Regions from separate parts of the Mesorhizobium sp. B2-4-13 genome, predicted to be linked through region 2. Evidence: riboswitches for the same ligand, from Rfam matches in the RefSeq annotation. Region 2 holds a riboswitch; each other region holds the start of a gene.

Region 1 (10,108 bases), on a different contig from region 2:
TCCTGGCCACCACTTCCTCGATTTTCGCCAATGAGCAGACATGGATCATTGTTTGAAACCTTTCGAACGATCCTCGCGCCGCGACGCCCAAACGGCAAGGGCGGATTCGAGCCTGCGCCATTCCTCCTCGCTCCCCGGCAGTCCGGCGCGCAAGGCATGCGGCCGTTCGGAGAAATGCCGCAGCAGGATACCGCTCTGGCCAAGCCCGGAAAACAGGCCGCCGGCATCGGGCAGGCTGAGATAGCGGAACAGCGTGGTGCCGCCCGCGACGGGAACACCGAAACGGCTAAACAGCGCATCGAGCCGCACCGTCGCTTCCGCCAGCGAGGCCCGCATCGCATCCTGCCAATCGAGATCGGCGAGCGCGCGGATGCCATATTCCAGGGCCGGTCCTGCGACAGCCCACGGCCCGAACTGCATGTCCAGCCGTTCAGCCGTCGGCGCGTCGGCAAGCGCGAACCCGAGCCGCAGGCCGGCCAAACCAAAGAACTTGCCGAAGGAACGCAGCACGACGATGCCGCCCTGGCCGACATCGCCGGCGAGGCTGTGCTCGCGTGGACCGACATCCATGAACGCCTCGTCGACGACCAGCAGCCCGCCCTTGGCGCGAAGTCCAGCGGCCAGCACCAGCAACCGGTCGCGCTCGACGACGCGCCCATCGGGATTGTTCGGATTGACTATGATGGCGAGGTCGGCTTCCGCCAGCGCCGCGAAATCGCTGACCTCGACCACGTCGTGCCCGGCAATCGCCGCCGCCCGGGCGTGTTCGGCATAGGTCGGCCCCAGCACCATTGCCTTGCCGGGCCTCACCAGCGAGGCGACGCGCGGCAACAGGATCTGTGTGCCAGGGGCCGCCACAACGCTTGCTGGGGAAGGCGCGCCATAGGTGTTGGCCGCAATCTCTATCAGTTCGCGCCCACGCGCGGCCTCTGGCAATCGCCACAGCGAGGTGGCGGGCAGGTCGAAAAGCGGGTAGGAGTGCGGATTGATACCGGTCGAGAGGTCGACGAAAGGCAGCACGGCATTGGGGAAAAGCGCCCTTGCCCGGCCAAGACTTCCACCATGGTCCACCGCTCCTTCAAGAAGCTTCATGTCAGTCCTGATCGCTTTCCTGTCATTAATTGCCGAATTCGCCCTTGGTTATCCCGACTGGCTGTTTCGCGCCATCGGCCATCCGGTGACATGGTTCGGCAGGCTGATATCCTTTCTCGACTTGCGGCTCAACCGCGCCACTGATCCCGACGCGTTGCGTCGCCAACGTGGTGTCCAGGCGCTTCTGGTCATTGTGCTGGTGCCGGCGATAGCAGGCCTTGGCGTGCAGCTTGTTCTGCTCTGGTTCGTCCCCCTGGGATGGATCATTGCCGTCTTTCTGGCGACATCGCTTCTGTCGCAGAAAAGCCTTTACGAGCATGTCGAAGCCGTCGCCGACGCGCTCGACAGCGGAGGCCTCGACATGGGCCGGGCCGCCGTTTCGCGGATCGTCGGCCGTGATCCCGAGATGCTCGACCGCGCCGGCGTCTGCCGCGCCGCGATCGAGAGCCTGGCGGAAAATTTTTCCGACGGCATCGTCGCCCCCGCCTTCTGGACCGGGGTCGGAGGGCTCGCCGGCGGCGCGGCCTACAAGGCGGCCAACACCGCCGATTCGATGGTCGGCCACCGGACTCCGCGCCATGAGGCCTTCGGCTGGGCGGCGGCGCGCTTCGACGACTGGATCAACCTGCCTGCATCGCGGCTGACGGCGCTGCTGATCGTGCTCGCTTCCCTCCTGGTCGAGGACGCCGACCCCCGCGACGCCTGGAAGGCGGTACGGCGCGACGCGAAAAAACACCGCTCGCCCAATGCCGGCTGGCCGGAAGCGGCCATGGCCGGCGCGCTCGGGCTCGCGCTCGCCGGACCACGCAGCTATGGCGGTGTCATGGTCGACGACATCTTCATGGGCGAAGGCGGCCGCCGCGATGTCGACAGCGGCGATATCAGGCGGGCGCTCAAGCTTTACCGGGTCGCGGACTACCTGCTGATCGGCTTGTTCGGCCTGGTCGCGCTGATCGCCGTTCTGGTTTTCTAGAACTCGATGCCTTGCTGCGCTTTCACGCCCGCCGAGAAATGGTGCTTTGTCACCCCCATCTCGGTGACCAGGTCCGCCGCCTCGATCAGTGCCGGCTTGGCGTTGCGGCCGGTGACGACGACATGCAGGCCTTCGCGGCGAGCCTTGAGCGCCGCAACCACCTTGTCGAGAGCGAGATAGTCGTAGCGCAAGGCAATGTTGAGCTCGTCGAGCACGACAAGGCTGATCGAAGGATCGCCGATCAATTCCAGAGCCTTGGCCCAGGCGGCCTCGGCGGCAGCGATGTCGCGCTTCAGGTCCTGCGTCTCCCAGGTGAAACCCTCGCCCATTGCGTGCCAGACGACACGGTCGCCAAAGACGGCAAAGGCGTCCTTCTCGCCGGTGTGCCACTTGCCCTTGATGAACTGGACGACGCCGACGCGCTTGCCGTAGCCGAGCATGCGCAGCGCGAGACCGAAGGCGGCCGTGGTCTTGCCCTTGCCGGGACCGGTGTTGACGATCAGCAACCCCTTCTCGATCGTCTTGCCCGCAACCTCGGCGTCCTGCACCGCCTTGCGCTTGGCCATCTTGGCGCGATGGCGTTCTTCATCCTTGTCGTCGATATCGGTCATTTCACTTCACCTTGAGCGGTAGCCCCGCCACCATGAGCAGCACCGTGTCGGCAATCGCGGCGACCCGCTGGTTGAGCCGGCCGGCATCGTCACGAAACCGACGCGCCAGTGCGTTGTCGGGCACGATGCCTTGCCCGACCTCGTTCGTTACCACGAACCACGGTCCGCGCGGCCGCGACAGCACGTCCGCCAGCCGCCGGCACGCGGCCTCGACGTCGTGATCGGCCAGCATGTGATTGGTCAGCCACAGCGTCACGCAGTCGGCAAGCACCGGCTGCCCGTCTGGCAACGCCTCCAGCGCTTCGGCGAGGTCGAGTGGCGCATCGATGGTCGACCAGCCCTCACCGCGCCGCGAGCGGTGCAGCGCGATCCGCTCGCGCATCTCGTCGTCATGGGCTTGCGCCGTGGCGATATAGGCCCATGGCGAGGGCAATGCCGTCATCAGGGTTTCGGCGTGCGCGCTCTTGCCGGAGCGCGCACCACCGATGATGAAGGTCAGCCTGCCGCGATCAGGCAAAGCTGTCGCGCAGGCTGGTCGCCATGCCGGTGAAGCGCCTGCGCACCACGCCCACGATCGCGCCGAGCACCAGCCAGAACACCAGATTGGTCACCGTCACCGCCACCACGAACTGATGGTGTAGGCCTTCCGGGATCGGTGTTTCGAAACTGTCGGGCTGCGGCGCGCCGACGACATGTGGCGCGACGATCAGCAAGACGGCGAGGATGGTCAATGGCAACGATCTGCGAAACACGATCAGGCCCAGGCCGGTCGCGGTCGCGGCCGCCGTCGCCGTCCACCAGATCTGGCGCGGCAGAAGATCGGCCGCCGGCATTGCCGGCAGTTCCGGCTGCAGTCCGAGACCCGGTGCCAGTGTGAACACGGCAAAGCCGGCCAGGCCCCAGAACACACCCTGGCGCCAGTTGCCGACGCCGCCGAAGAACTCGGAAACCGCGACCAGGACCAGCGCGAAGCCGATCCCGGTGACGATGTTGGCAACCACGCTAAAGGCGAAACGCTCGAAACCGTCGGCTGGCGCCCAGCCTTCGTCTTCCTCCGCCGGTGTCACGGCATCGGTGCCCGCGGGCGCGGCAGAGCTCATGGCATTCCCAGCGGGCGCCACCGTGCTCATGGCATCATCGGTCGCCGCTGGTGCGGCCGCGTGATCATGGTGGTGGCCGCCGCCGGCCTTTTCGTAGACTTCCGCCTTGAGGATCAGCGGCACGGTGGCATAGGCCTGCATGCAGGCGAGAACGACACCGGCCACGAGCCCCGCGATCGCCGCGACGAACACGACGTTGCGAAACAGATTCATGATGTCGGATCCTCGTTAGTGGCAGGGAAACGCCATCGAGTGGCGATAGTCGTGGGCAGCATTGTGGACCGCATCGATATGCGAGAAGCCGACAAAGCCGACGACGAAGATGCCGAGCAGCGCCGCAAGCGCGAGCTGCATGAAGCGCGACTGCGAGGAGACGGAGGCGCCGAGGGAGACGGAAGCGGTAGTCATGTCTTGTCCTTTCGCCCTCCACCCGAGGGCATCGAAGTCAGTTTCCTGTCGCCGGCAGGTCTCCTGGCTCGCGGATAAGCGCCCTTCCCCACCTTCCCGAAGAAAAATCTTCAGTGGCATATGGAGAGGACTACCGCACACAGTTGCGGGGGCAGCCACGGCATTGGGCAGGAATTCCTGCCCGCACCGCATTCCCTCTTGGCTCCAAAAAGGAACCGACGACATCGGGGACTATAGGGAAATTCGCCGCGCCCGGCAAACCAAATTCCGACAGCCGCCAGCGCAGGAGCGCCGTATCGGCGAAGCTGCCCTCATCCCGTCCCGATTGACAAACTTCATGGCCGGGTGTCGGCTGGCACCCCTCACGGGAAACCAGCCATGCAGCCCAATGCCAGCGAGTGCGTGCCCTATAACGGCCTGACTCGAACCGAGCCGACGCTGCCCTCGTCGGCCTATTGGGACCAGGACAACTATCAGCGCGATCTCGACGCCATCTGGTACAGGAACTGGCTGCTCGTCTGCCGCGAGGCCGACCTTGCCCAGCCTTTGGCGTTCCGCACCTTCCGCGTCGGTACGCAGGAAATCCTCCTGCTCCGCGACGACACCGGCGAGTTGCATGCCTTCCACAACACCTGCCGGCATCGCGGCTCGCAGCTTTGCCAGGAAAGCCAGGGCCGGCTGAAGGCGCGGCTGATCACCTGCCCGTATCACGCCTGGTCCTATTCGCTGCGTGGCGATCTGGTGCGCGTGCTGTCGAAATCGCTGCCTGACGGCTTCGACAAGGCCGATCACCCGCTTTATCGCGTCGCGCTCTCGGTGTGGCGGGGCTTCGTCTTCGTCAATCTTGCGGAAGATGCCGCCAGCTCGGCGCAATCCTCCTTCGACCCGGCCTCCGGCGACTTCGGCAACTGGCCGCTGGAAACGCTGGTATCAGGGCACGTGCTGCGCAAGGTGATGAACTGCAACTGGAAGATTTTTTGGGAAAACTTCAACGAGTGCCTGCACTGCCCGGGCGTCCACAAGGACCTGTCGCGGCTGGTGCCGATCTATGGCCGCGGCCTGATGAGCCGGCATGACGATCCCGAATGGCTCCGCCACGCCGACAATGACGCGCCGGAATTTTCCGGCGGCCTGCGCACCGGGGCTGAGACATGGTCGCGTGATGGGCAGGCGCACGGGCCGGTCTTCCCGGGCTTGACGCCGGCGGAACGAACCGCCGGTCAGACTTACGCCACCAACCTGCCGTCGATGTTCATTGTCGGCCATGTCGACTATGTCAGGACCGTGCGGCTTACGCCGCTCGGTCCCGAACAGACCGAATTGACCGCGGAATGGCTGTTCGCGCCCGAGGCGCTCGCTGAGACCAACGTCGACAACATCGTTGCCTTCGGCACACAGGTGCTGGAGGAGGACGCGGCAATCTGCGAGGTCAACCAGAAGGGCCTGCGCTCGATGCGTCATACAGCTGGCGTGCTGATGCCCGAGGAGTACGACCTTCACCGCTTCCACGATTGGGTGCGCGAACGGCACGCTGCGCGCTCACCCGAGGCCTGAAGATCACAGCGACTTCGGCAGATATCGCCAGGTCATGAAGCCGCAGAACGCGGCAAGCAGTCCGAGCGTGACGAACACCGAGCCCAGGCCGAAGAAGGCCAGCACCACCGAATAGACCAGCGGCGGCGTCAGTTCGGAAAAATCGAGATAGGTGCGGTAGACCGCCGCCATCTGCGCGCGCTCATAGGAGCGCACCGAGCGCATGAAGGCGGTCGAACCCAGCGCGTCGAGCGCGATGGTGAAGAAGGCGCCGCACAGCAGGAAGGCACCGGTGAGCAACGGCACGGTTTCGCCCACGGCACCGGCCGCCAGCAGCGTCGCCGACATGGCGAAATAGGCAAATGTCATGGTCCTGCGGCCGCCGAAGCGATTCCCCGCCTTGCCCCAGAAGATCGCCATGAACAGCAGCGCGTTGCCGGCCGAGACCAGCAGGCCGCCGGCCAATTCGCCCTCGCCGGTGATGACCATGAACAGCGGTCCATAGACGAAGAAGGTCGTCCAGAAGCAGGAACGGCCGAAGGCTATCAGCCAGGCCAATCTCAGCCTCGGCTGCGCGACGAAGCGGCCGATGTTGGCGAGCGGATTGGCCGGTCGTGTCTTGCCCGGGCGGATCGACTGGTTGTCGCTCAGCCGATAGGTCCAGAACAGCGCCAGTAAAGCCATGGCGAACACCGCCACCGCGCCATGCGCGGCATAAATGCCGAAGCGCGTATAGAGAAAAATGCCGAGCGTCGGCCCGCAGGTCCAGGCAACCATCGACCACGCCATGCGCAGCGATTCGGCCTGCATGAAATCGGTCTTGCGGATGTGATCCATGATGTAGAGGTTGAGCGTGATCGACAGCGCGCTGGCGCCCATCACCCGGCACAGCATCCCGGCCAGTTGCCCGGCGAGCGTATGGGTGACGAAGAACAGCGAGCCGATAGCGAGCAGGCAGGCGCCCGCCGTGTAGACCCAGCGCCGCGCGAAGCGGCGGATCAGCATCGGCATGAACAAGGTCACCGACAGGCCGAGCAGGGACACGGCGGTGTAAAGTATCGAGACGATCTGCTCGTTGTGGAGAATCTCGTAGGCCTGGATCGGTATGACGCTCGACACCATGGCGCGGGCGAAGGATTCGACCGCGTAAAGCGAGGCGAAGGTGCGCGCATCCGCGGCCTTGAGGGCCGGAAGCCAGATCGGATGGCGAACATGGGTGGACATTGCTTCCCCAAAGCAGAATCGCGGCGTCGAATCTGCCGTGGACATTTCAGGCCCATTAAGAGGAAACCGACGCACATCCGGCAAAAAGCGAAGCCGGTCAAAGACTTTTCCGCGCTGGCCCAACCCGGCGGCTGGCGCGGACCCCGCCGCGCGGTCCAGGCCAAGGCGACCGGTCTTCTTCTATCCGGTGCAACCGTGATAGTCGTCGTGGAGGGGCTGAATCAGATCGCGAGACCATGAGCATCCACACGCCGACCGCACCCGTCCCGCAGCCATCGAAGCGCATCGTCGCCATCGATATCTTGCGCGGCATCGCGCTGATCGCGATGGCGAGCTACCACTTCACCTGGGACCTGGAATTCTTCGGCTACACCGATCCTGGCCTCACCGCCTTCGGCTGGTGGAAGTTCTACGCCCGCTGCATCGCATCGACCTTCCTGTTCCTGGTTGGCGTCAGCCTCTATCTCGCCCATGGCCGACAGATCCGCTGGAACGGCTTCTGGAAGCGGTTCGCCATGATCGCCGGCGCGGCGGTCGCCATTTCGGTCGTCACTCGCATCGCCACGCCCGACGGGTTCATCTTCTTCGGCATCCTGCACGAGATCGCGCTCGCCAGCCTGCTCGGCCTCGCCTTCCTGCGCTTGCCGGCGTTGCTGACGCTTGCCGTCGCCGCGCTCGTCATCGCGGCACCAGTCTACCTGCGCTTCGAGGCTCTCGATCATCCCTGGCTCTGGTGGATCGGCCTGTCGGCGATCAATCCGCGCTCCAACGACTACGTTCCGCTATTCCCTTGGTTCGGCGCCGTGCTTACGGGCATTGCGGTGGCGAAATTCGCCTCCACCTCCGGCATAAGGGCACGCCTGGCGAACCTGGCGCCCGGACGCTGGTCCAACCCGCTGGTCTTCATCGGCCGCCACAGCCTGGCTTTCTACCTGATCCACCAGCCGCTGCTGATCGGCTGCGTCTGGCTGTTCTCGCAAGTGATGCCGGCGCAGGTCGAAACCCCGCAGGTCAATTTCCTGAAAACCTGCCAGCGATCGTGCGAGCAGATGCGCAACGCAACCTTCTGTTCGAGCTATTGCGGCTGCATGCTCGAAACGCTCGAAGGTGAAGCCTCTCTTGATCGGCTCTTCAACAACGACCAGACTGCGGACTTCAGGGCGCATCTGTCCGATCTTGCCGCAACGTGCACCGCCAAGACCGACGACAAGATGACGGAGGGAGGGACACAATGATCGGGCCAAAACCTGGGATCGAACCGAAGCCTGCGACCGGGCCGAAGCCTGGGCTGGTACCGTGGCCGCCGGTGATCTACGCCGCCGCCATCCTCATCAGTGTCGTGCTCGGCCTCTACATCCCGCTGCCCTGGATCGGCGATCTCCTTGGCGACATCTTGTTCGCCGCCGGCTGGGTGGCATTGTTCGCCGTGGCCGTACTCTGGTTCACAGCGATCCGCACCATGATACGGGCCAGGACCACGCTCAATCCCAACGCCGTGCCCGATCATCTCGTCACGACCGGCCCCTTCGGCGTCAGCCGCAATCCGATGTACCTGGCCAACACGCTGCTGTTGATCGGCGTCGCCTTCGTCTCGGGCATCGCCTGGTTCTTCCTGCTTGCCTTCGTCGCGGCCTTCATCACTCAGAAGGTCGCGATCGAGGGCGAGGAAAAGATATTGGCGGCGAAATTCGGCAAGAAATACCGCGACTATGCAAAACGAGTGCGGCGCTGGATTTGAGCAGGGTTAGGTGTTGACGCCGAGCTCGACCAGCCGCTCGACGCAAGACTCCTCGGCCTGATCGAGTTCGGCCAGTGTCTCCTCGAGGTCGCGACGTTTCTGCCTGAGGTCTTCGCGCTTTTCCTCGATGCGCTTGATCATCAGCTTGAGCTGCCCGACCTCGCCCGGCGGCTCCTTGTACATCTGGATGATCTCGCGGATCTCGTTGATCGAGAAGCCGAGGCGTTTTCCGCGCATGATCTGCCGGATGAGGTGGCGGTCGGAAGGGCGAAACAGGCGTGTGCGGCCGCGCCGCACCGGCTGCACCAATCCCTCGTCTTCATAGAAACGCAGCGTCCGCGTCGACACGTCGAATTCGCGGGTCAGTTCGGTGATCGAATAATATTCCCGCATTGTCACTCCCTGCCGGAATTCCAGGCGATCGCCATGCGGCGTCTCCCTTCTGTCCCGAACCAAACCCTTGCCCGCCGGAATCGACGCGGCACCCCGCACAAGCCTCGCACGGCATTTACGTAAAAGTCAATTGAGACACTTACCGGACGCCGAACCACCAGCTCGCGAGGCCGAGGAAGGCAAAGAATCCAACGACATCGGTGACCGTGGTGACGAAAACCGCCGAAGCGACCGCGGGATCCACCTTGAACCTATGGAGCAGCAGCGGGATCAGGATGCCGGCAAGGGCCGCCACGAACATGTTGATGATCATGGCCGCCGCGATGATGCCGCCGAGATTAGGGTCGCGGAACCAACTTGCGGCGACGATGCCGATCAGCACGGCGAAGACGATGCCGTTGATGAAGCCGACGCCCATCTCGCGGCGGATGATGCGGCCGGCGTTGTAGATGTCGAGATCCCTGGTCGCCAGCGCCCGCACGGTGACGGTCATGGTCTGCGAACCGGCATTGCCGCCCATGCCGGCCACGATCGGCATCAGCACGGCGAGTGCCACAATCCGCTCGATCGTGTGGTCGAACAGGCCGATCACCGATGCCGCCAGGAATGCCGTCAGCAGATTGACGAGCAGCCAGGGAACGCGCGAGCGCGAGGTCGCCAGAATGCTGTCGGAGAGCTCTTCGTCACCGACGCCGCCCATGCGCAGCAGGTCTTCCTCCGCCTCCTGCTGGATGACGTCGACGACATCGTCGATGGTCAGCACGCCGACCAGCCGTTCGTTTTCGTCGACGACCGCGGCCGACAGAAGGTCGTATTGTTCGAATTCCCGCGCCGCCTCTTCCTGGTCCATGGTGGCGGGAATGGCGTGCCGCGTCTCATGCATGACCTCCCCCACCTTGACCGCGCGCTTGGCGCGCAGGATCTGGTCGAGATCGATGGCCCCCAACAACTTGAAGGTCGGATCGATGACGAAGATCTGGCTGAAGCGGTCCGGAAGGTTCTTGTCCTCGCGCATGTAGTCGATGGTCTGGCCGAT
Region 2 (10,108 bases):
CCGGCGTGGTGCCGAACTGGTCGCGGAAGGCCCGGGTGAATGCCTCATGCGAGTGGTAGCCGGCGTCGAGCGCGACGCACAGGATGTCGGGCGCCCCGCCGGCGAGCCTCCGTGCCGCCTCGGTCAGCCGGCGCGAGCGCATATAACCCATGACGGAGCGGCCGGTGGCGGCGCCGAAGGCGCGCGTCACATGAAAGCGCGACACGCCGCTGCTTTGGGCAACGTCGTCGAGCGTAACAGCCTCCGGCAGGTGGCTTTCGACAAACCATAGCGCCTTCTCGGTCGGGTTCATGTGTTCCTCGCATGTGGCGTCCTCACTCTGGCGCCTCGTTGCCCGGCCAGCTTGATCGAAATTGCGCATCGCGCAAATAGGCGATCGGGCCCGCGCGGTGTCGTCCGCGCGGCCCGTCGTCTATCGTTGGCTCGGATGACCGGCAAATCGCCGTTGAACGGCCGACTGGTTCAGCGGTAGCGCGCCTGATTCCATTTGTGGCCAAGCAGCGAAAGGATGATGATCAGCCCGTTGAAGAACTGGACGTAGAAGCCGCTGAGCCCAGCCGCCACGACGCCGGTTTGGATGAACGACACCGTGACGGCGCCGATCGCGCCGCCGGCCACTGTGCCGATGCCACCCCAGGTCGGCGTGCCGCCGACGAACACCGAGGCCAGCACCGGCAAGAGATAACCGTCGCCGGCGGTTGGCCACCAGGTGAAGTTGATCATTACCGAAAACGTGCCGGCGATCGCGGCCCCGATGCTGACGAAGACGAACACTTTCACCCGCACGCGCTTGACGTCGATGCCCATCTGCTGGGCACTGTCGGGATTGTCACCGACAACCTTCACCTGCGCGCCGAAGCGGTGGCGGTTATATAGCATCGCCGAAAGGACGACGAAGGCGATGGCCCAGAAGATCTGCACCGGAATGCCCAGGACCTGACTGGAGAAGATCCTGTAGGCCCAGCTGTCGGCAAGGCTGGTCAGCGAAGTCGATCTGCCCTCATTGATGATCTGGATCAGGCCGCGCAGCAGGAAATTCATGCCGAGCGTGGCGATCAGCGACGACAGCCCGCCATAGACCACCAGCGACCCGACGAGGAAGCCGAGCAGCGTGCCGGTGACCAGCGCCGCCGCAATGCCGAGGAACGGATCGTAGCCCGCCTGCACCACCAGCGCGAAGACCCAGGAGGCAAAACCCATCGTCGCCGGAAACGACAGGTCGATCTCGCCGCAGGTGACGACGAAGACCAGCGGCACGACCACGAACAGCGCCACGGGAAGCGTGGTGAGCACGGCGCTGTAGAGATACCAGGTTGTGAAGACCGTCGGGTTGGCGATCACGAAGACCGCCATCATGACGACGAACACGCCGAGCGTGCCAAGCGACGCGCGGTTGTCAAGGATGAAGCCGCGCATCCAGTGATCGGACGGGTGCTTCCACTCGTTCTGGGAACTGCCTTGGCGGGAAATGCCGGCCGACGGCTCGTGCAGATCGGGCTCCATGGTCTTGCTCATCGTGCTCTCTGCTCCGCGTCGCCGGTGTCTTGCAGCCCGGCCAACCCGCCCGGATGCGCGACGTCTTCCATGAAGTTGATGAGGTCTTCGGCCGACTTGACCTCGCTGCGATCGGCGGTGAGCGCGACCTTGCCGCGATCCAGCACCACGAAGCGATCGGCGATGTCGAAGACATGATGGATGTTATGGCCGATGAACAGGATCGAGCGGCCGCTCGCCCGCACCTGGCGCACGAAATGGAAGACCTTGGCGGTCTCGGTCAGAGACAGCGCCGTCGTCGGCTCGTCGAGGACGATCAGTTCCGCCTGCTTGTAGATGGCGCGCGCGATCGCCACGCCCTGGCGTTCACCGCCCGAAAGCTGGCCGACGATCGAATGCGGCGTGAACACTTTCGAGGTGAAGCCGATCTCGCGCATCAGCCGGCTCGCTTCCTCGATTTCCTTGCCGACCTTCAGCCAGCCGAAAGGGCCGGTGAGTTCGCGGCCCATGAAGATGTTGCGGACGATCGTCTGCTGCACGGCCAGTGCCCGGTCCTGGAACACCGTTTCGATGCCGGCCTCGCGCGAACGTGCCGCATTCCATCCGGTCACCGGCTTGCCGCGGATGAGAATCTCGCCGCTGGTCGGCTTGACCACACCGGAGAGGATCTTGATCAGCGTCGACTTGCCGGCGCCGTTGTCGCCGATGAGGCCGACCACCTCGCCGCGATCGACGCTGAGATTGACCCCGCCAAGTGCGTAGACATGGCCGTAGGACTTAGCGATATCGCGCAGTTCTATGAGACGTTCGGCCATCGCATCCTCGCTTGATTGTCTGGCGCCAGCCTTCTCGCCAGCGGCCCCGCCGGCCGGGGCCTGATCCCGGCCGGCGGCTTGGGAGGTCAGCGCAGCGCCTGCTTGGCGAGTTCTGCGACGATCTCGTAATTTTCGGGCGTGACGAAACCGGCGCCGGTGTCGACATTCATAGGGGCCAGACCCAGCACCACCTGCTGGCACAGGCTGAGGATCGGCAGATAGCCCTGCAGGAATGGCTGCTGGTCGGCCGTCAATTGTACCCAGCCGCCCTTGAAGCCCTCGACGATCTGCGGGCTGGTGTCGAAGCCGAAGTTGAAGATGTCGCCAGGCTTTCTGCCAGCTGCCTGCATGTAGGTGGCGACATTGCCGAGCATCTGTCCGCCGGGATAGCCGACGGCCTTGACATCAGGATTGTTGAGCAGCGCTGCCGTAAGCACCGGTATCGCCAGATTGGGGTCGGAAGCCCATTCGCCGCTCGGCGGCGACGACAGCTGGATGACTTCGACGCCCGCCTCCTTCAAGGCCGCCACCGTGCCGCGCTCGCGTGCGCCGCGGCTCTCGTTCTCGAACGGGCCGATCATGATCGCCTTGTCGCCGGCCTTCAGCTTACCGAGCTTGAACGCTTCGGCGCCAAGTGCGCGGCCCTGCTGTTCCTGCTGCGCGCCGATATAGCCGCCACCGAACGCCGCCGTCACCTTCGGCACCGGGACGTTCTGGTACATCATCTTGATGCCCTCCTTATGCGCCTCGTCGGCGAGCGGCATGATCGCGGCGTCGCCCGGATGGCCCATCATGGCGATGCCCTGGGGCTTGACCGCGACCGCTTCGCGCAATTGCTGCACCATCTTCTCCGCGTCCCACTGGGAGAAGATGTAGTCGACCTTGGGGCCGAGATCGGCCGCCGCCTGCTTGGCGCCATTGTAGACGATGGTGCCGAAGGCGTCGCCCTCGGCGCCGCCGACGAAGAAGCGGATGTGGACGTCCTTGCACCATTGGGCGTCGAGCGCCTGCGCCGGCAAGGTGAAGATTGCGGCGGTAAGCGCCGTGGCCGCCGCCACGACGGTCGTGCGCAGAATTGTCGTCCTGATCGCGATGCTCATGCACGTTCCTCCCATTGTTTTCCTCGTCAGCCGAGGGGCCTTTGAACGATTGCTTTGGCGATGCCACTTGCGGCCGGCTCCTCCCGCCGACCGATCCTCACGCCGGATTTGGCAGGTAGCTCGCACCTCCCCGGCATAGTTTGAGATACTCCAGGGCGCGTGCCTGCCCCGTGATCTCGAGGTCGCCGCGATAGACCGGGTCGTGCCAGCCTTCGATGTCGATGGCGCCCTTGTACCCGGCCAGCCTCAGTTCACTGATCACCCGGGTCCAGTCGCTGTCGCCGAAGCCGGGCGTGCGCATCTGCACGAAAGGCAGGCGGCCGAACACGCCGTTCTCGCGGATGACGTCCCAGCGCACCGTGGCGTCCTTGCCGTGGACATGAAAGATGCGATGCGCCCATTTGCGGATCTGCGGCATCGGATCGATCAGGTAGACGAGTTGGTGGCAGGGCTCCCATTCGAGACCGAGATTGTCGTTGGGCAATTCGTTGAACATCAGCTCCCAGGCATCCGGATTGTGGGCGATGTTCCAGTCCCCGCCGGCCCAATTGCCGTCCATGGCGCAATTCTCGAAGGCGATGCGCACGCCCTTGTCGGCGGCGCGTCTGGCCAGTTCGCCCCAGACCTCGCGATAGCGCGGCAGGCTGTCGGTCAGCGGTTTCCCGCGGATGCGGCCGGTGAAGCCGCTGACCAGCGTGGTGCCGAACAGATGGGCGTTGTCGATCACCGTTTTCCAGGCCTCGAGCACGCCGCGGTCGGTGTCGCCGCTCTCGAGCGGATTGCCGAACACGCCGATCGAACTGACGGTCACGTCGGCACCGCCGATCGCCTCTTCAATCTCTCCGGCGAGCCGCGGCAGATCCTTGCCGCCGAGCGTCTGCCAGAAAAAGGGCTGGATGCTCTCGAAGCCGAGCGGCAGGATTTGCCTGATATAGGCGGCCGGGTCTTCGAGATTGGCCCGCACCATGGTGCCGATCCTGATGTCGAGAAGCGGGTTCGGCATGGTCATCCTTCCTGCGATGCGATGTTCACGCGACGACCGGTCTCGGCGCTCTCGATCGCCGCGAAGACCATGGCCAGGCTCTTGATGTTGTCCGAGCCCCGTGTCTCCGGCTCGGTGCCGGTTTCCACGGCTTGCACGAAGTCGGCAATGACGCCGAGATGCCCGCCGATACGGTCGGACGGATCGAGGGGAGGCACCGTCACCAGCCCGACCTTGTCGATCAGGCCTTCGCGCTCCGGCAGCACGACTTCCGCCTTCACCTCGTCATGGCCGTCCCAGATCAGGCTGCCGCGCTCACCGACGATACGCCAGCTGCCCTCCCAACTGGTGCGAAAGCCGTCGGCGCACCAGCTGCCCCGATAGGTGAACATCCTGTTTCGGCCGAGCCCGAAAGTGGCGCTTGCCGACGACCCTTGCCGATACCAGGAATTGGCCGGCTCCCATTCCTGGCAATAGACATCGGCCGGTTCGCCATTGACCATGTAGCGAGCGGCATCGAAGGTGTGGATCGCCATGTCGAGCAACAGCACGTGACGCATCTCTTCGCGGAAACCGCCAAAGTGCGGCGCGACGAAAAAATCCGCGTGGATGCTGGTCGGCGCGCCGATGGCGCCTGAATCCAGAAAGCGGCGGATGCGCCGGACATTGGCGACATAACGGCGGTTCTGAACGACGGCGTGGACGCGGCCGGCGCGCCGCGCGGCGTCGACGATGGCGCGGGCGTTGGCCGGACTGTCGGCGAGGGGCTTTTCCGTCAGCAGGTGACAGTGATGGGCAAAGGCCGAATTGGCCACCTCGCGGCGGGCGGCCGGAACGACCACGTCGAACACCGCATCGGCTTTGGTCTGATCCAGAATGACGTCGAGATCGGTGCCGATCGCGGCCCCGGCAAGGTCGTATTCGCGGGCTCGCTGGCGTGCCCTGTCGGCGTCGAGGTCGACGAGACCGGCAATCCTGATTTCAGGGGACTGACGGGCGGCCTCGAGCCACGTTTTGCTCATGGCTCCGCACCCGACCAGGACGACGTGCAGCATCCGGCGCTCCTCCGCCAACCCCTCCCGGTTGGCATTCACGGCCTTTCCGTAAACGTTTACGATGACACACCCGAAGGCGTAGAATGTCAACCGGATTTGTGGGCCGTTCGTCTGAGTGGCCTTGGCCGCGAGGTCCGCTAATGTTAGCGGGAACGGAAGGGGATTGGTCTTGGCATCCAGCATTCACGATCTTGCGCGTCATTTGAATATTTCGATCGGCACGGTGTCGCGCGCGCTCAATGGGCGCGCCGATGTCAATGCCGAGACGCGGCAGCGCGTGCTCGATGCGGCCCGCCTACTCAACTATTCACCCAACCAGTCGGGCAGGAACCTGCGCCGGGGCACCACCCATGCCGTCGCGTTCATGCTGCAGCCCCACCCGGGCGATCAGCAATATGGCGAGCCGTTTTTCATTCCTTTCCTGAGCGGGCTGCAAGCGGCGCTGGCCGAGCACGGGCTCGACCTGATCATCGTCATGGGCGCGCCCGCCGATTATCAGCAGGAGCGCCTGCGACGGGTCGTCGAGACACGCCGCGCCGATGCCGTGCTGCTGGCCTGGACCCGGCGTGAGGACGATCGCATCGACTATCTCAGCAGGGTCGGCTTTCCCTTTGCGACGCTCGGCCGAAGCCAGTCCGGTGACGAGACCTATCCCTCGCTCGACCTCGATTTCGAGAAGGCGGGCGCCGACGCAGTCGACCGCCTTGTTGCACGCGGCCACCGCCGCATCGCAGCCATCCGGCCGTCGCTCGACCTCAACTTCGGCTATCTGTTTCTTGATGGCTATCGCAAGGCGCTGCGGCGGCACGGCATCGACATCGATCCCGAGCTGATAGCCGACGGCTTCATCAACGAAGCCGGCGGCTACGCGGTGACGCCGCAAATCATGCGCTCGAAGGATCCGCCGACAGCGATCATCTTCAACAATGACGCGATGGCGCTCGGCGGCTGCAAGGCGCTTGCCGAGATGGGGATCATGCCCGGTCAGGGCATCGCGGTGATGGTCATCGTCGATACGCCGCTCTGCCGCTATTTCTCCCCGGCGCTGACCGCTTTCCGCCCGGCATTGGAGCCGATGGGACGGCGGCTCGGCGAAATCCTGCTCGCCTCGCTGCCCGCTTTCGCCGGGCCCACGGGGCCGCAGACCATAAGGGAGGTCTGGCCGCTGGAACTGGTCGCGCGCGACAGCGATTGACCATATGTCTGTATTGTTATAACAGAACAGAGACTGCCGCCTTGCCTCGCCGCCGCGCGCGGCCTAGGCTGCGACTCGTGATGGTCCCCAAGCCGAAAGGCGAGGGGTGAAAAGGGAACGCGGTGAGACCGATTTTGGGTCGAGGCCGCGGCTGCCCCCGCAACTGTAAACGGCGAGCAAGATCCGGAATGCCACTGGCCGGCAAGGCTGGGAAGGCAGGATTGCGCGCAGACCCGTGAGCCAGGAGACCTGCCATCACTGAGTTGACCGGACGGGGTGTGCCGGGAGGAAACGTGGACATCGGTCTTGTCGGCCGATCGGCCAACATCCTTCCGTCGCCAGTTTTGAAAGTGACGGGACGTTGGACGGCGCAATCGATCGTATACACCCCGAGCCTAAACACCAGATCATCGTGTGCACCCTTTGCCGCGAGAGGGGGACCGGCGTCAGGTCGGGCGAAGATTTGTGCGCCGAATTGCGCTCCCGCCTCTCGGCTCATCACGAGCCTGGCGTGGCGCATGGTTTCGCGGTCGAGGGCGTGGCTTGCATGGCGGGTTGCGCGCGCCCCTTGGCGGTGGCTTTCCAGGCGTTAGGCAAGGCAGCCTATCTCTTCGGGTCGATCGACGCGCAGGCCGACGTTGCCGATCTGGTGCGATTTGCCAGGCTCTACGCTTCGCTTGCCGACGGCTGGTGCAATTCCGGACAACGTCCTCCGCGCCTGGCCGGCAAGACGCTGGCCCGCATCCCTGGACCCGGCACGCTGGCGGATGGCAGTCGATGACGACGCCGCTTCTCGAGACCCGCGGCCTGGGTGCGATGGCGAATGGCCGGCACCTGGTCCATGCGGTCAGCCTTTCGGTGGCATCAGGCGACCGTCTTGCCATCATCGGCCCCAACGGCGCCGGCAAGACCACGCTGCTGCGCATGCTGTCCGGCATGCTTCGGCCGAGCTTCGGAGAGGTGAAGCTCGGCGGGCGGCGCCTGGACAGGATTTCGCCCGCCGAGCGAGCCCTGCATATCGCCGTCGTGGGCCAGACCGATCAGCCGGATCCACGGCTCGCGGTGATCGACTATGTCGAGCTTGGCCGCGTCCCGCACGCCGGCCTGAGGCGCCGCGGCGAGGAACGCGACATTGTCGTGGAGGCGCTGCGCCGGACCGGTCTCCTGCCGCTGCTTGGCCGCACGATTGGTTCGCTGTCTGGTGGTGAACGCCAGCGTGCCCAGCTTGCACGCGCCATCGCGCAGCAGCCTAAAATCCTGTTCCTCGACGAGCCGACCAACCACCTCGACCCGCGCGCTCGCGCGGAACTGCTCGACCTGGTGGCCGGCTTCGGCATGACCGTGATCGCGGTGCTGCACGACCTGACGCTGGTGGCACCGTTCGCGACCAGGGTCGCGGTGATGAACGAGGCCCGGCTGCTGGCACTGGCGCCGCCGCACGAGGCGCTGACGCAGCAGCTGATCCGCGAGATTTTCGGCGTCGACGTGTTTCGCCTGCGCCATCCCACCGAAGACCGCGAGCTGACGGTGTTCGATCATCCGAACCGCGCCGCACCACCGTCCTGATCAAACCTGCCCTCCATCCGACACAGCTCAACCAAGGAGCAATCCGTGAAACGCCTTGCCTTGTCCCTCGTCTTCTCGCTGCTGGCCTCGACGGCCTTTGCCTTCCCCGTGACGGTCGACAGCTGCGGCAAGCCACTGACCTTCGACGCGCCGCCGAAGCGGGCCGTCATCCATGATCTCAACATGGCCGAGATGGCCTTCGCGCTTAAGCTGCAGCCCTCGATCGTCGGCCTGACGGGTATCACCGGATGGTACAAGGTCGGCCCCGAATTCAAGGCCGAACAGGGGTCAATTCCCGAACTGGCGCCGAAATATCCGACGCTGGAGAATCTCGTCGCCGTCGAGCCCGACTTCTTCTTCGCCGGCTGGTACTACGGCATGAAGCCCGGCGGTGACGTGACCCCCGACACGCTCGCGCCGCACGGCATCAAGACGCTGGTGCTGACCGAAAGCTGCGTCCATCTTGACAAGAGCCGCCCGGCCGCCTCCATGGACCTGCTCTATGGCGACGTCGAAAAGCTGGGCAAGATCTTCGGTAAGGAGGCAGAAGCGAAGACGCTCGTCTCCGGCTGGAAAGCGCAACTCGCCGACATCACCGCCAAGGTCGGCAGCGTCAAGGGAACACGGGTGTTCCTGTACGATTCCGGCGAGGACAAACCGTTTACCGCGGGAAAGTTCGCCATCCCCAACGCCATGATATCGGCAGCCGGCGGCGACAACGTCATGGCCGACATGGATACGAGTTGGGGCAACACGGATTGGGAGACGGTGGCGGCACGCAATCCGCAATTCCTCATCCTGCTCGATTATCAGGACGGTGGCGGCTACAGGAAATTGCTCGAGTTCCTCAAGGCGCACCCGGCGATGAAAGAGACGGACGCGGTCAGGAACGAGTGCTTCGTCGCACTTCGTTATGCCGAGCTGACGCCAGGACCGGCCAACATCGAAGCCATCGGCAAGATCGCCAGGGCGATGCATCCGGAAGCGTTCTGATGGATCCTGCCCGAGAGCACAAACCCGGCGCGCTTTCCGGACACAAGACCTTCGCGCTGGTCATGACGGCGGGTGCGGTGGCGCTCGTCGCTCTCGCGCTGCTGTCGATCGCTTATGGCTCGACGCTGATACCTCTGACCGATGTCGTCGCGGCACTTGGCCGTGCCGTCGGGCTGGACGAGCCTGAGATATCGGGCCCGGTCGGCAAGATCGTCGTCGACCTGCGGCTGCCGCGCACGATCCTGGCGATCTGTGTCGGCGGCGGGCTCGGTATCGTCGGCGCGCTTTTGCAGACGGTGACCCGCAACGATCTTGCCGACCCCTTCCTGTTCGGACTGTCGTCGGGAGCCGCTGCCGGCGCGGTTTCCGTCATCACCATCTTTGGCGACAGCTTCGGCATCTGGACCTTGCCGGTGGCTGCGTTCACCGGCGGCATACTCGCCGCCTCCATCGTGCTTTTGCTGGTCGCGCGGGTGAGGGGGCAAGGGCCGGAACGGCTGATCCTCGCCGGCCTTGCCGTCTCTTTCATGTTCACGGCCCTGACCAATTATCTGGTCTTTGCCGGCGACCAGCGTGCGGCCCATTCAGTGCTGTTCTGGACCATGGGCGGGCTCGGGCTGGCGCGCTGGGACAATGTATGGCTGGCCGCGGTCGGCGCCGGCACCATCGCGGCCTACGGGCTATGGAATCATCGCAGGCTGGACGCCTTCCTGGCTGGTGAAAGCGCTGCCGAAAGTCTTGGCGTGCCGGTGGCGCGCATGCGCAGGTCGACATTCCTCGTGGCCGCCTTCTCGACGGCAATCCTCGTCTCGGTTGCCGGCGTCATCGGCTTTGTCGGACTGATGATCCCGCATCTGTCGCGGCCGCTGGCCGGTCCCTTGCATCTGCGCCTGATCGCAAGCAGCGCG
Region 3 (10,108 bases), on a different contig from region 2:
CGCTGTTGATGACGGTCGTGCGCGATCTCAACAATGAGGGCCACACCATCCTGACGGTGAAAACCGATAAAGGCGATCTTGTCCTCGACAATATGGTCGACCAAATCAGGCCTTGGAACGCAACCGGCTACTACTTCCTGAAACGTCAATCGCAGCAGAATCCGAATGTCTGGCAGTCGGTCAACCAGCGAGGCGGCACGCCGAAAACCTTCGCGAATGCTGCAAAGCTCGCAGATTGAGCCTGCCTGGACCGTACGGTTCAGGCATTACAGGCGTTCGGCGGCTTTTTTAGAGCGGTTCGGTGTTTGATAGAATCGCTGAACCGCTCTCTCTTCATTTCGACGCAATTCCGGACGGAAAACCGCTACCCATTCTTCCTGGAGTCGCTTTAACCGGAGGATCCCGCAGCAGCGCTTCGGAAGCGCGGTTTTCTGTGGCCTCAGCAGTCTGAACGAAACGTGCTCAGCCGCGCCTCTTCTTGGGTTTTTCCAGCAAGGCGACCGCCTCGACATGTGGCGACCACAGGAACTGATCGATTGGCGTCACGCTGTTCAGGGTATAGCCGCCGTCGATGAGAATGCGCAGGTCGCGGGCCAGCGTCACCGGGTTGCAAGACACCGCGGCAACGTATGGAACGTCCGAGCGGGCGATCTGCGTCGACTGGTCTTCGGCGCCGGCGCGCGGCGGATCGAAGACAAGGCCGTCGAAGGCGTTCAACTCCTTGAAGGTCAGTGGCCGGCGAAACAGGTCGCGTCGTTCGCCCGTCACCCGCTTGAGGCCGGTCGCGAAACGTGATGCCCGGTCGAGCGCCGAAAGCGCGGCCGCGTCGCCTTCGACCGCATGGACTTCCGATTTCGCCGCCAGCCGCAAGGCAAAGCTGCCGCAACCGGCAAAGAGATCGGCAATTTTTTTTGCACGCTTCAGATGTCCGGCGACGATCTCGGCCATGGTCCGTTCGGCGGCCTCCGTCGCCTGCAGAAAGGCGCCGGGCGGCACGGCGACCGCAACACTGCCGAACATGACCACGGGCTTCCTTGGTTCGATGACGATCTCGTCATCGATGGACAGCCTGGCAAAGCCTTGCGCAACGACAAAGTTGGAGGCGATACGGCGCTGGTGTTCGCCGAGCTTGCCTGACTCGTGCACCGCGATGTCGAGGCCGGAACCCGTAACGGTGACCGCCATCCGGAACGATTTGGTGGTGGCGCATATCAATTCGGCCAGCGCCCTCAGCTGGCCGAGTGCCGCGACGATCTCGGGCAGTGAGATCGGGCATTCGGATATGGAGATGATCTCGGGCGACAGATGGCGATTGAAGCCGAGCAGCATGCCTGCGTCCGTGCGCCGGGCGGCAAGCACGACGCGGCGGCGCGACTGCGGCGCGCAGGCGACCAGTTCGCCAATCTCGCACTCGATGCCCTTGCCCTTCAATGCGTGCACCACCTTTTCGCGTTTCCATCGGCGATAGGCTTCGGTCTCGAAATGCTGGAGGGCACAGCCGCCGCATTCGGTGAAATGGCGACAGGCTGGTTCGACGCGCAGCGGAGAGGCTTCCAGCACCGCCATCAGCGTGGCGCGATCCCGCTCGCGCGCGGCGGTGACGATCTCGCCTGGCAGCGTGAAGGGAATGAACAGATCGCCGCTCTCGGTTTCGGCGATGCCGTCGCCCTGCGATCCGAGCTTTCGTATTGTGAAGCGTACGCTCATCGGTCCTTGATCCCACCGAGCAGGAATTCGCGATTGCCGTCGCCACCTTCGATCGGCGACAGATGCAGGCCAAGCGAGCGCCAGCCGGGAACGGCATCCAGCCAATCCTGCAGCAGGCCCGCGACACGGGCGGCATCGAAGGGATCCTTCAACAAACCGCCCTTGCCGATCGCCTCGCGACCGGCCTCGAATTGCGGCTTGACCAGAAAGATCGCACCGGCGCCGGGATTGGCAATGGCGAGTGCCGGCGGCAGCGCCAGTTTCACCGAGATGAAACTGACGTCGGAAACGATGAAATCCGGATTGCGGCCGGCAAGATCGGCAACGGTGAGATCGCGCGCGTTCAGGCCCTCGATCACGGTCACGCGCGGATCACCACCGACATCAGGATGCATCTGGCCATGCCCGACATCGATTGCCGTGACATGGGACGCGCCGCGTTCGAGCAGCACCTGGGTGAAACCGCCGGTCGAGGCGCCGATGTCGAGGGCCTCGCGACCGGCCGGGTCGAGGCTGAAATGGTCGAGCCCGGCGATCAGCTTGAGCGCGGCGCGCGAGACATAGGCTTGCGCCGGATCGTCGATGGCGACAACGCATTGCGGCGAAACGTTCTGGCCGGGCTTGCGGGCTATGGCGCCGTCGACCGTCACCGTGCCGCGCTCCACCGCGTCGCGGGCGCGCGAGCGGCTGGCAAACAGCCCGCGCTGGACGAGCAGGTCGTCGAGCCGCTGGCGTGTGCTGGCTGGCAGAGGCGAGTTCATCGGCCTTCTCTGACGAAAGCCCGCGGTGAAGGCAAGGACATTAGATGGACCAAAGTGATCCTACGAGAGCGGCTGGTGCATCGAACCAGGCTGCGGCTTGCGCCCATCATGCCGGGTCCGGCAGAATATTGGTCACGAAGAGCCCTCTGTTTGTCGCAACTCGAAGGAGAACGAATGCTGACGGGAACCTGCCACTGTGGCGCCGCCCACTGGACGCTGGAGGGCGACCCCGGCCCGGTGACGGCCTGCAACTGCACGCTTTGCCGCCGCTATGGCACGCTCTGGGCCTATGATTATGTCGACGAACGCATTCGCGTTTCGGGGCCAATGGGCAGCTATACGCGCGCCGGACAGGAAGACCCGTCGCTCGAGATCCTGTTCTGCCCGCGTTGCGCCTGCGTGCTCGGCTGGCGCGGACTGCGCGCCAGCGCCTCGGGTCGAAGACGCATGGCCGTCAATGTCCGGCTGGCGCCCCCCGAGGCCGTCGCCGATCTGCCGATCGACCATTTCGATGGCCTCGACACTTACGACGATCTGCCGCGCGACGGCCGCTGCGTACGCGACATGTGGTTTTAGAAGATGGTTCGCGGAGCCTGGCGCTCGATGGCTGGAGACAAACCGTCGTCTCGACCGCCTGAAGCCTGCTCACGCGCATGCCCGGTCGCAACAGGTGATACAGGCGAAGGATCCGGCGGCACCACAAGCTGCGGAATTTGCTTGTAGGAAAAGCCGCCGCGGATATCGCCCATCTTGCCGGCGACAATGCCTATCGCCGCCTTTTCGAGATTGCGGTCGTAGGGCGTTTCGGCGGCAGCCGGTACGACCATCACCGCCAAGAAGGCCGCGCCGCACAGAAGCGTCTTCATTCTCGTTGTCTCCCTGCCTGGCTGTGATCTAGCAGGGCGGCGTTGAAAAACGGCCAAGGGACAGGGTAAGCAAAACGCCAAACGGCAACGTTAACAATGCCTTATAAAATCGAGCCGGCAAACTGATTCAAGCTGTTGAGGTTTTGATTCAGGCGCGCTGGGCGCGGACCGTATGACCGAGCGCGGTGAATACGGTGCGCACGATTCCGGCGACGTCGAGGCCAGCATCGGCATACATCTTCTCTGGCTTGGCGTGGTCGGTGAAGTCATCCGGCAGCACCAGCGGGCGTACCTTCAGGCCGCTTTCGAGCAGTCCTTCATGGGCGAGGAATTGCAGCACATGGCTGGCGAAGCCGCCAATTGCGCCCTCCTCCACCGTCACCAGAACCTCATGCGAGCGGGCCAGCCGCCGGATCAGATCCTGGTCGAGCGGCTTGGCGAAACGGGCATCGGCGACCGTGGTGGAAAGCCCGGCCGCGCCGAGTTCCTCGGCCGCGATGAGGCAATCCTGCAGCCTTGTGCCGAAGGACAGGAGGGCAACCTTGCTGCCTTCCCGGACGATGCGGCCTTTGCCGATCTCCAGAACAGAGCCGCGCTCGGGCATGTCGACGCCGACGCCGTTGCCGCGCGGATAGCGGAAGGCGATCGGCCCGTCGTCATAGCTGGCGGCGGTGCGCACCATGTGACGCAATTCCGCCTCGTCGGCCGCGGCCATTACGACAAAGCCCGGCAGGCTTGCCAGGAAGGTGGTGTCGAAGGCGCCGCAATGGGTGGCACCGTCGGCGCCGACAAAGCCGGCGCGATCGATGGGGAAACGCACCGGCAGTTTCTGGATCGCGACGTCATGGACGACCTGATCGTAGGCGCGCTGCAGGAAGGTCGAATAGATCGCGGCGAAGGGCTTGTAGCCTTCCGTCGCCAGGCCGGCGGCGAAGGTCACCGCATGCTGCTCGGCAATGCCGACGTCGAAAGTCCTTGACGGAAACACCTCGCCGAACAGGTCGAGGCCGGTGCCGCCCGGCATCGCGGCGGTGACGGCGACGATGCGGTCGTCCTCGCGCCCCTCCTGGATCAGGCTTTCGGCAAACACCTTGGTGTAGGCCGGTGCATTGGCCGGCGCCTTGGCCTGTGCGCCGGTGATGACGTCGAATTTGTTGACGCCATGATACTTGTCGGCGGCCGCTTCCGCCGGCGCGTAGCCCTTGCCCTTCTGGGTGACGACATGGATCAGCACCGGACCCTTGCCGTTGTCACGGACATTTTTCAGGACCGGGATGAGATGCTCCAGATTGTGACCGTCAATCGGGCCGATGTGATAGAAGCCGAGTTCCTCGAACAAGGTGCCGCCGGTGACGTAACCGCGCGCATGCTCGACCGCGCGGGTGATGGCTCGATCGGCCCGCTTGCCGAGATAGGAGGTCAGCTTCTTGCCGAAGTCGCGCAGGCCGACATAGGCCTTGCCGGAAGCCAGACGCGCCAGATAGGCGCTCATGGCGCCGGTTGGCGGGGCGATCGACATGTCATTGTCGTTGAGGATGACGATGAGGCGCGCATCGAGCGCGCCGGCATTGTTCATCGCCTCATAAGCCATGCCGGCCGACATGGCGCCGTCGCCGATGACGGAGATGACATTGTTGCGCCCGCCTGAGAGGTCGCGGGCGGCGGCCATGCCGAGGCCGGCCGATATCGATGTCGAGGAGTGGGCGGCGCCGAACGGGTCGTATTCGCTCTCGGCTCGGCGGGTGAAGCCCGACAACCCGCCTTCCTGGCGCAAGGTGCGGATGCGGTCGCGACGGCCGGTCAGTATCTTGTGCGGATAGGCCTGGTGGCCGACATCCCAGATCAGCCGGTCATCGGGTGTGTTGAAGACATAATGCAGCGCCACCGTCAGTTCGACCACGCCAAGGCCGGCACCGAGATGGCCGCCGGTGCGCGACACCGCGTCGATCAGTTCGAGGCGAAGCTCTGATGCCAGTTGCGGCAAGTCGCTCTCGGCCAGCGTGCGCAGGTCGGCCGGGACGCGAACCCTATCGAGAAGCGGCGTATGCGGCGTTGCGTTCACGTTGGGCCCAGACTTTCTGTTCATCGGCGGGATAGGCCGCCGGCCGGCGAAAGTAAATGCGTGTCGCTGACGCGGACGGTCAGCGCATCACCGATCTTCTCAGCCTTCCGGCAGCGGTATGAATTCTTTCTCATCGCCAGGAACGATATCGAAGCGGCCAGTCTTCCATTCCTGCTTGGCCTGCTCGATGCGCTCCTTGGACGAGGAAACGAAATTCCACCAGATGTAGCGCTTCGAACCAAGCGAGGCGCCGCCGAACAGCATGAAATGCGCACCGGTCGATGACGATATGACGATCTCGTCGCCGGGCCGGAATACCAGCAGCCGTTCCGCTGGGAACGCATCACCCGAAATCGAGACCTCGCCCTCCAGCGTGTAGATGGCGCGCTCCTCGGCATCGGCTGGGATTTTTACGCTGGCGCCGGGCGCCAGCCGCAAATCTGCGTAGAGCGTTTCGGAATCGGCCCGCACCGGAGATCGCAAACCCTGGAAATCACCGATGACGACGCGGCCGCTGACGCCTTCGGCGTCGATTTCGGGAAGCCGCAGCGCCGCTGTGTTCTCGAACACCGGTGCCACCTCTTCCTTGCCGTCCGGCAGAGCCAACCAGGTCTGCAGGCCGGAGATCGACATCGGCGCGCCGCGCAATTCCTGCGGCGTGCGCTCGGAGTGGACGATGCCGCGACCGGCCGTCATCAGGTTCACGTCGCCGGGTTGAATGACCATTTCGGTGCCGAGCGAATCGCGGTGCCTGATCTTGCCGTCGAACAGATAGGTCACGGTCGACAGGCCGATATGCGGGTGGGGACGGACATCGAGCGCCTGGCCCGCGCGCATGATCGCGGGACCCATTCGATCGAAGAAGATGAACGGCCCGACCAGGCGCCGCTTGGCGGTCGGCAAGGCGCGACGCACCTCGAAACCGCCAATGTCCTTGGCGTTGGGGATAACCATCAGCTCGATCTGGTCGCTGGCGAAGGCATCGCCGGCCTCAGGGTCCTTGCCGGGGAAGAAGCTCATGAACTCTCCTCGTCAGCGGTCAGTGGGCGCTTGGGCATATCAGGCGAACCGGATCGCCGCTTTCGCTTTTAATTTGGCCGCCACCTCTTCGCGATTGCGAGGATGCTGGTGGGTTTCGAGGGAATCGAGCAATTCGCGTGCGGATGCCGCGATGGCTTCGACCGCATGATCGAACACATGCTGGTTCTTGGCAGAAGGCCGCGTCGTGCCGCTCAGCTTGCGGACAAACTGCAGTGCCGCGTCGCGGACTTCGTCGTTGGTTGCCGGCGGATCAAAATTGAACAGGGTCTTGATGTTTCTGCACATCGCTTCCGTATCTCCTCTTGTCCGTTTCAATCGGGACGAACTGTATCCTCAATGATGATCGTGTCCAAAAACCGGTAAGGCTGCTCCGGACCTCAGTCCGCGTCGAGCGGCTCGGTTCCAACCGGCTTGCCGTCGCGCGACAGCCTGATCTTCTCGACCTTGTCCTCGGCGGCCTTCAGCAGCCGGTCGCAATGAACCTTCAGCGCCTCCCCGCGCTCGTAAATCCGGATCGACTGGTCGAGCGGCACGTCGCCACGCTCCAGATCATCGACGATCTTCTCCAGTGCGTCGAGTGCCTGTTCAAAGCTCATCGCCTTGACGTCTTCGTTGATCTCACCGGTCATCATTCATCCTTTCATCAGTCGCCCGACATGGGCGGCGACCGAAAATGCCAATCCCTGCAGATCGTAGCCGCCCTCGAGCAGGCTGACGAGCCGGTTGCCGCCGTGGATTGCGGCGCGCTGCATCAGCTGGCCGGTCGCCCAGTCGAAATCGTCCTCGGTCAGATTGATTTTCGCCAGCGGGTCGCGATGGTGCGCGTCGAAGCCGGCCGAAACGATAATCAGATCCGGCGCGAAATTGTCGAGTGCCGGCAGCACGCGCGACAGGAACGCATCGCGAAACACCTCGCTGCCCGTCCGAGGCGCCAGCGGCGCATTGACGATGTTGCCGGCGCCGGTCTCACTCTTCGCGCCCGTGCCGGGATAAAGCGGCATCTGGTGCGTCGAGCAATAGAGCACCGAGGGATCGTCCCAGAAAATATCCTGCGTGCCGTTGCCGTGGTGCACGTCCCAGTCGACGACCGCGACACGCTCGGCGCCGTGCTTCTTCTGCGCATGGCGCGCTGCGATTGCCGCCGTGTTGAAGAAGCAGAAGCCCATGGCCGTGGTCTTTTCGGCATGGTGGCCGGGCGGACGGGCGGCGACGAAAACGTTGTCGGCGCGGCCCGCAAAGACGTCGTCGACGGCAGCATTGGCGGCACCGATCGCCGTAATCACCGCTTGCCAGCTTTTCGGGCTGGCGGTGGTGTCGGCGTCGATGCGGGCAATGCCTTCGTCGGGGATGGCGGCGCGGACACGCGCGACGAAATCGGCGGGATGCGCGTAGAGGATGGTCGCCTCGTCGCCGTGCGGTGCCTCGACGCGGTCAAGCGTGGCAAAAGCTTCGTCGTCGAGCACGCGCTCGATGGCGCGCAGGCGGTCGGGCCGCTCGGGGTGACCGGGCGGCGTGATGTGTTCGAGAAAGATCGGGTGCGTGTAGAGACGGGTGGCCATGCCCCCTATCTAGTGCCCCGGCGTCGTGATGGCCATGCGTTGCGGCTTGATCGCTGGGGAAAATCGAACCTGCGTCCATTCATGTCGCTGCGGGCATTGGCGGCGCCGGCCCTTCGGCGTAAGGTCGCAACCACTGCCTGGTGCCCGCCGGGCTGTTTGTTTTAGCGACATTCTGCGACGCCAAGTGATTCCACTTGGCTGCAAATGCCTTGGCGGGAGAATCGGGAACACGGTTGAACTCCGTGGCGTGCCCAACGCTGTGAGGGGGACCGCGCCGGTAAAATGCCACTGTCGATGACGGGAAGGCACCGGACGCGGGTTGATCCCGAGCCAGAAGACCGGCCTGGCAGGCATCGTCATCCGCATGGTCAGGCGGATGACATCGATTGCAATCGCAAGGGGACAAGCGATGCCGGAAGCTATGACCGCTCCAATGGGCGATGGATTTGACCAGATTGCGCGCGACGCTGTTTACCGCGCCATGTTTACGCGGCGCGACGTCCGCAGCCATTTTACATCGGAAGCGATCGACGACGAAGTGCTGGCGCGGCTGCTGCTTGCCGCCCATCACGCGCCATCGGTCGGCTTCATGCAACCCTGGAACTTCATCGTCATTCGCGATGCCGCGCGGCGGGCGGAAGTGCGCGACCTGTTCCTGGCCGCGCGAGAACGGGAACTGCCTGAAATCGAGGCAGAACGGCAGGCGCTCTACCGCAAGCTTAAGCTGGAAGGCATTTGCGAAAGCGCGCTCAACATCTGCATCACCTGCGACCGCGAGCGCTCGAAAGGCTCGCCGCTGGGGCGCTGGCACAATCCGGAGATGGATCTCTACAGCACGGTCTGCGCGGTGCAGAATTTTTGGCTGGCGGCACGCGCCGAGGGCGTCGGCGTCGGCTGGGTCAGCATCATCGAGGCGCAAGCGCTGAAAAGCTTGCTGGGTATTCCCGATCAAGTGACGCCGATCGCCTATCTCTGCGTCGGCCGCGTTTCCGAATTCGCACCGAAGCCGGATCTCGAAACACACGGCTGGGGCCGGCGGCTGCCGTTGCCCGAGCTTATCATGAGCGAGACTTTTCGCGGACAAGGCGAAGCGCCGCTCAAATCAGCAGTGGCGCGCCTCGGCACCGTCGCCGGTGCGCCGGCGAGGCCGGTTGATCAGCTCGTCGCGCCGGCAGTGCCCCACCGTGAGCCACCGAAAGAAGCCAGTGCCCTGTCCTTGAGTTCCCTGAACTTCGACGAGGCTTCGGCCAGCCTGGCGTCCCAGGCGGCATCGGGCACCTGACCCTCGATGGTCTTGAAATAGACCTGCATCAGGCAGGCAATGGCGAACGGCTCGATGAAGGCCGCCTTGAAAGCCCAGGCAAAGACGATTGCCAGCACGAAAGCCCAGCCGGCGAGCTGCCCGGGCATGACGTAAAGAATAGCGGCTGCCGGAGCCAGCATCAGCAGGAAAATCACGAACGACACGCCCCACATGATGACCCCTAGCCAGACGGCATTCTTGACCATGGTCTTGCCGTTCTGGGCGTAGAGCACAACGCCTTGGCGCGCGGTTTCGAACGGCGAGGACGAACTGTTGCGGATGTTGTAGCCGAGAATGATCTCGTCGACATAGGTCAGCGACAGGCGAATCACCGTGTTGAGGAACGAAACCAGGCCGCTCAGGCCAGGAATGGGCAGGAAGGCCGCGATGCCGCCGAGCAGGCCGGTGATGGCGCGTATGGCGCCCTTGACCAATTGGTCGACGACGAAAAGGATGTTGGCCTCGGCAAAACGCTCGGTCACGACCTCTTTCGCGTAGGCGATCTGGTTCTGGCCATTGGGAATATCATGGCCCTCGATCAGATGCACCATGACGGCGATATGGCCCGCCTTGACGACGTAGAGGATGTATTCGCGGATCCAGTGGACGGCGATCGAGACGATGCCGAAACCGACCACGCCGCCCCACATCGCAAAAGACAATGGTCCGTCGGGATCGGTGGAAATATGGCCGACGCCATAGCCGACGGAGGCGCCGGTGCCGGTGGCCACGATGTAGGCCAGGGTGATCCCAAAATAGATGATCATGCGAAAGACAATGAAAGGCCAGGTCCGCATCATGATGGACAC

The links. Region 2 has a riboswitch for cobalamin ahead of FJ936_RS17305 (DUF1636 family protein). Riboswitches for the same ligand answer to the same signal wherever they lie in the genome.
Region 1: linked by a shared signal. The riboswitch ahead of FJ936_RS12450 (CbtB domain-containing protein) and the one ahead of FJ936_RS17305 (DUF1636 family protein) in region 2 are both predicted to bind cobalamin.
Region 3: linked by a shared signal. The riboswitch ahead of bluB (5,6-dimethylbenzimidazole synthase) and the one ahead of FJ936_RS17305 (DUF1636 family protein) in region 2 are both predicted to bind cobalamin.

What each region holds. Positions count from the first base shown of each region.
Region 1 covers NZ_VFVB01000004.1:102,066-112,173, reverse strand. The annotation lists gene FJ936_RS12480 (tyrosine phosphatase family protein) at 1-49, opposite strand, end outside; gene cobD (threonine-phosphate decarboxylase CobD) at 46-1,092, opposite strand; gene cbiB (adenosylcobinamide-phosphate synthase CbiB) at 1,091-2,065, shown strand; gene cobO (cob(I)yrinic acid a,c-diamide adenosyltransferase) at 2,062-2,676, opposite strand; gene cobU (bifunctional adenosylcobinamide kinase/adenosylcobinamide-phosphate guanylyltransferase) at 2,678-3,193, opposite strand; gene FJ936_RS12455 (CbtA family protein) at 3,186-3,989, opposite strand; gene FJ936_RS12450 (CbtB domain-containing protein) at 4,005-4,184, opposite strand; cobalamin riboswitch at 4,220-4,419, opposite strand; gene FJ936_RS12445 (aromatic ring-hydroxylating dioxygenase subunit alpha) at 4,563-5,738, shown strand; gene FJ936_RS12440 (MFS transporter) at 5,742-6,941, opposite strand; gene FJ936_RS12435 (DUF1624 domain-containing protein) at 7,178-8,176, shown strand; gene FJ936_RS12430 (isoprenylcysteine carboxylmethyltransferase family protein) at 8,173-8,679, shown strand; gene FJ936_RS12425 (MerR family DNA-binding transcriptional regulator) at 8,686-9,072, opposite strand; gene mgtE (magnesium transporter) at 9,212-10,108, opposite strand, start outside.
Region 2 covers NZ_VFVB01000006.1:10,115-20,222, forward strand. The annotation lists gene FJ936_RS17270 (AraC family transcriptional regulator) at 1-292, opposite strand, end outside; gene FJ936_RS17275 (ABC transporter permease) at 463-1,515, opposite strand; gene FJ936_RS17280 (ATP-binding cassette domain-containing protein) at 1,512-2,309, opposite strand; gene FJ936_RS17285 (substrate-binding domain-containing protein) at 2,396-3,409, opposite strand; gene FJ936_RS17290 (sugar phosphate isomerase/epimerase) at 3,507-4,412, opposite strand; gene FJ936_RS17295 (Gfo/Idh/MocA family oxidoreductase) at 4,415-5,446, opposite strand; gene FJ936_RS17300 (LacI family DNA-binding transcriptional regulator) at 5,616-6,641, shown strand; cobalamin riboswitch at 6,706-6,913, shown strand; gene FJ936_RS17305 (DUF1636 family protein) at 7,054-7,422, shown strand; gene FJ936_RS17310 (ABC transporter ATP-binding protein) at 7,419-8,207, shown strand; gene FJ936_RS17315 (ABC transporter substrate-binding protein) at 8,253-9,200, shown strand; gene FJ936_RS17320 (iron ABC transporter permease) at 9,200-10,108, shown strand, end outside.
Region 3 covers NZ_VFVB01000003.1:756,520-766,627, reverse strand. The annotation lists gene FJ936_RS11700 (transglutaminase-like cysteine peptidase) at 1-239, shown strand, start outside; gene FJ936_RS11695 (class I SAM-dependent RNA methyltransferase) at 463-1,707, opposite strand; gene FJ936_RS11690 (TlyA family RNA methyltransferase) at 1,704-2,468, opposite strand; gene FJ936_RS11685 (GFA family protein) at 2,643-3,044, shown strand; gene FJ936_RS11680 (hypothetical protein) at 3,041-3,334, opposite strand; gene dxs (1-deoxy-D-xylulose-5-phosphate synthase) at 3,483-5,420, opposite strand; gene FJ936_RS11670 (pirin family protein) at 5,496-6,416, opposite strand; gene FJ936_RS11665 (DUF2277 domain-containing protein) at 6,456-6,722, opposite strand; gene FJ936_RS11660 (exodeoxyribonuclease VII small subunit) at 6,815-7,066, opposite strand; gene FJ936_RS11655 (histone deacetylase family protein) at 7,070-7,996, opposite strand; cobalamin riboswitch at 8,175-8,358, shown strand; partial or broken gene bluB (5,6-dimethylbenzimidazole synthase) at 8,361-9,035, shown strand; gene FJ936_RS11645 (hypothetical protein) at 9,152-10,108, opposite strand, start outside.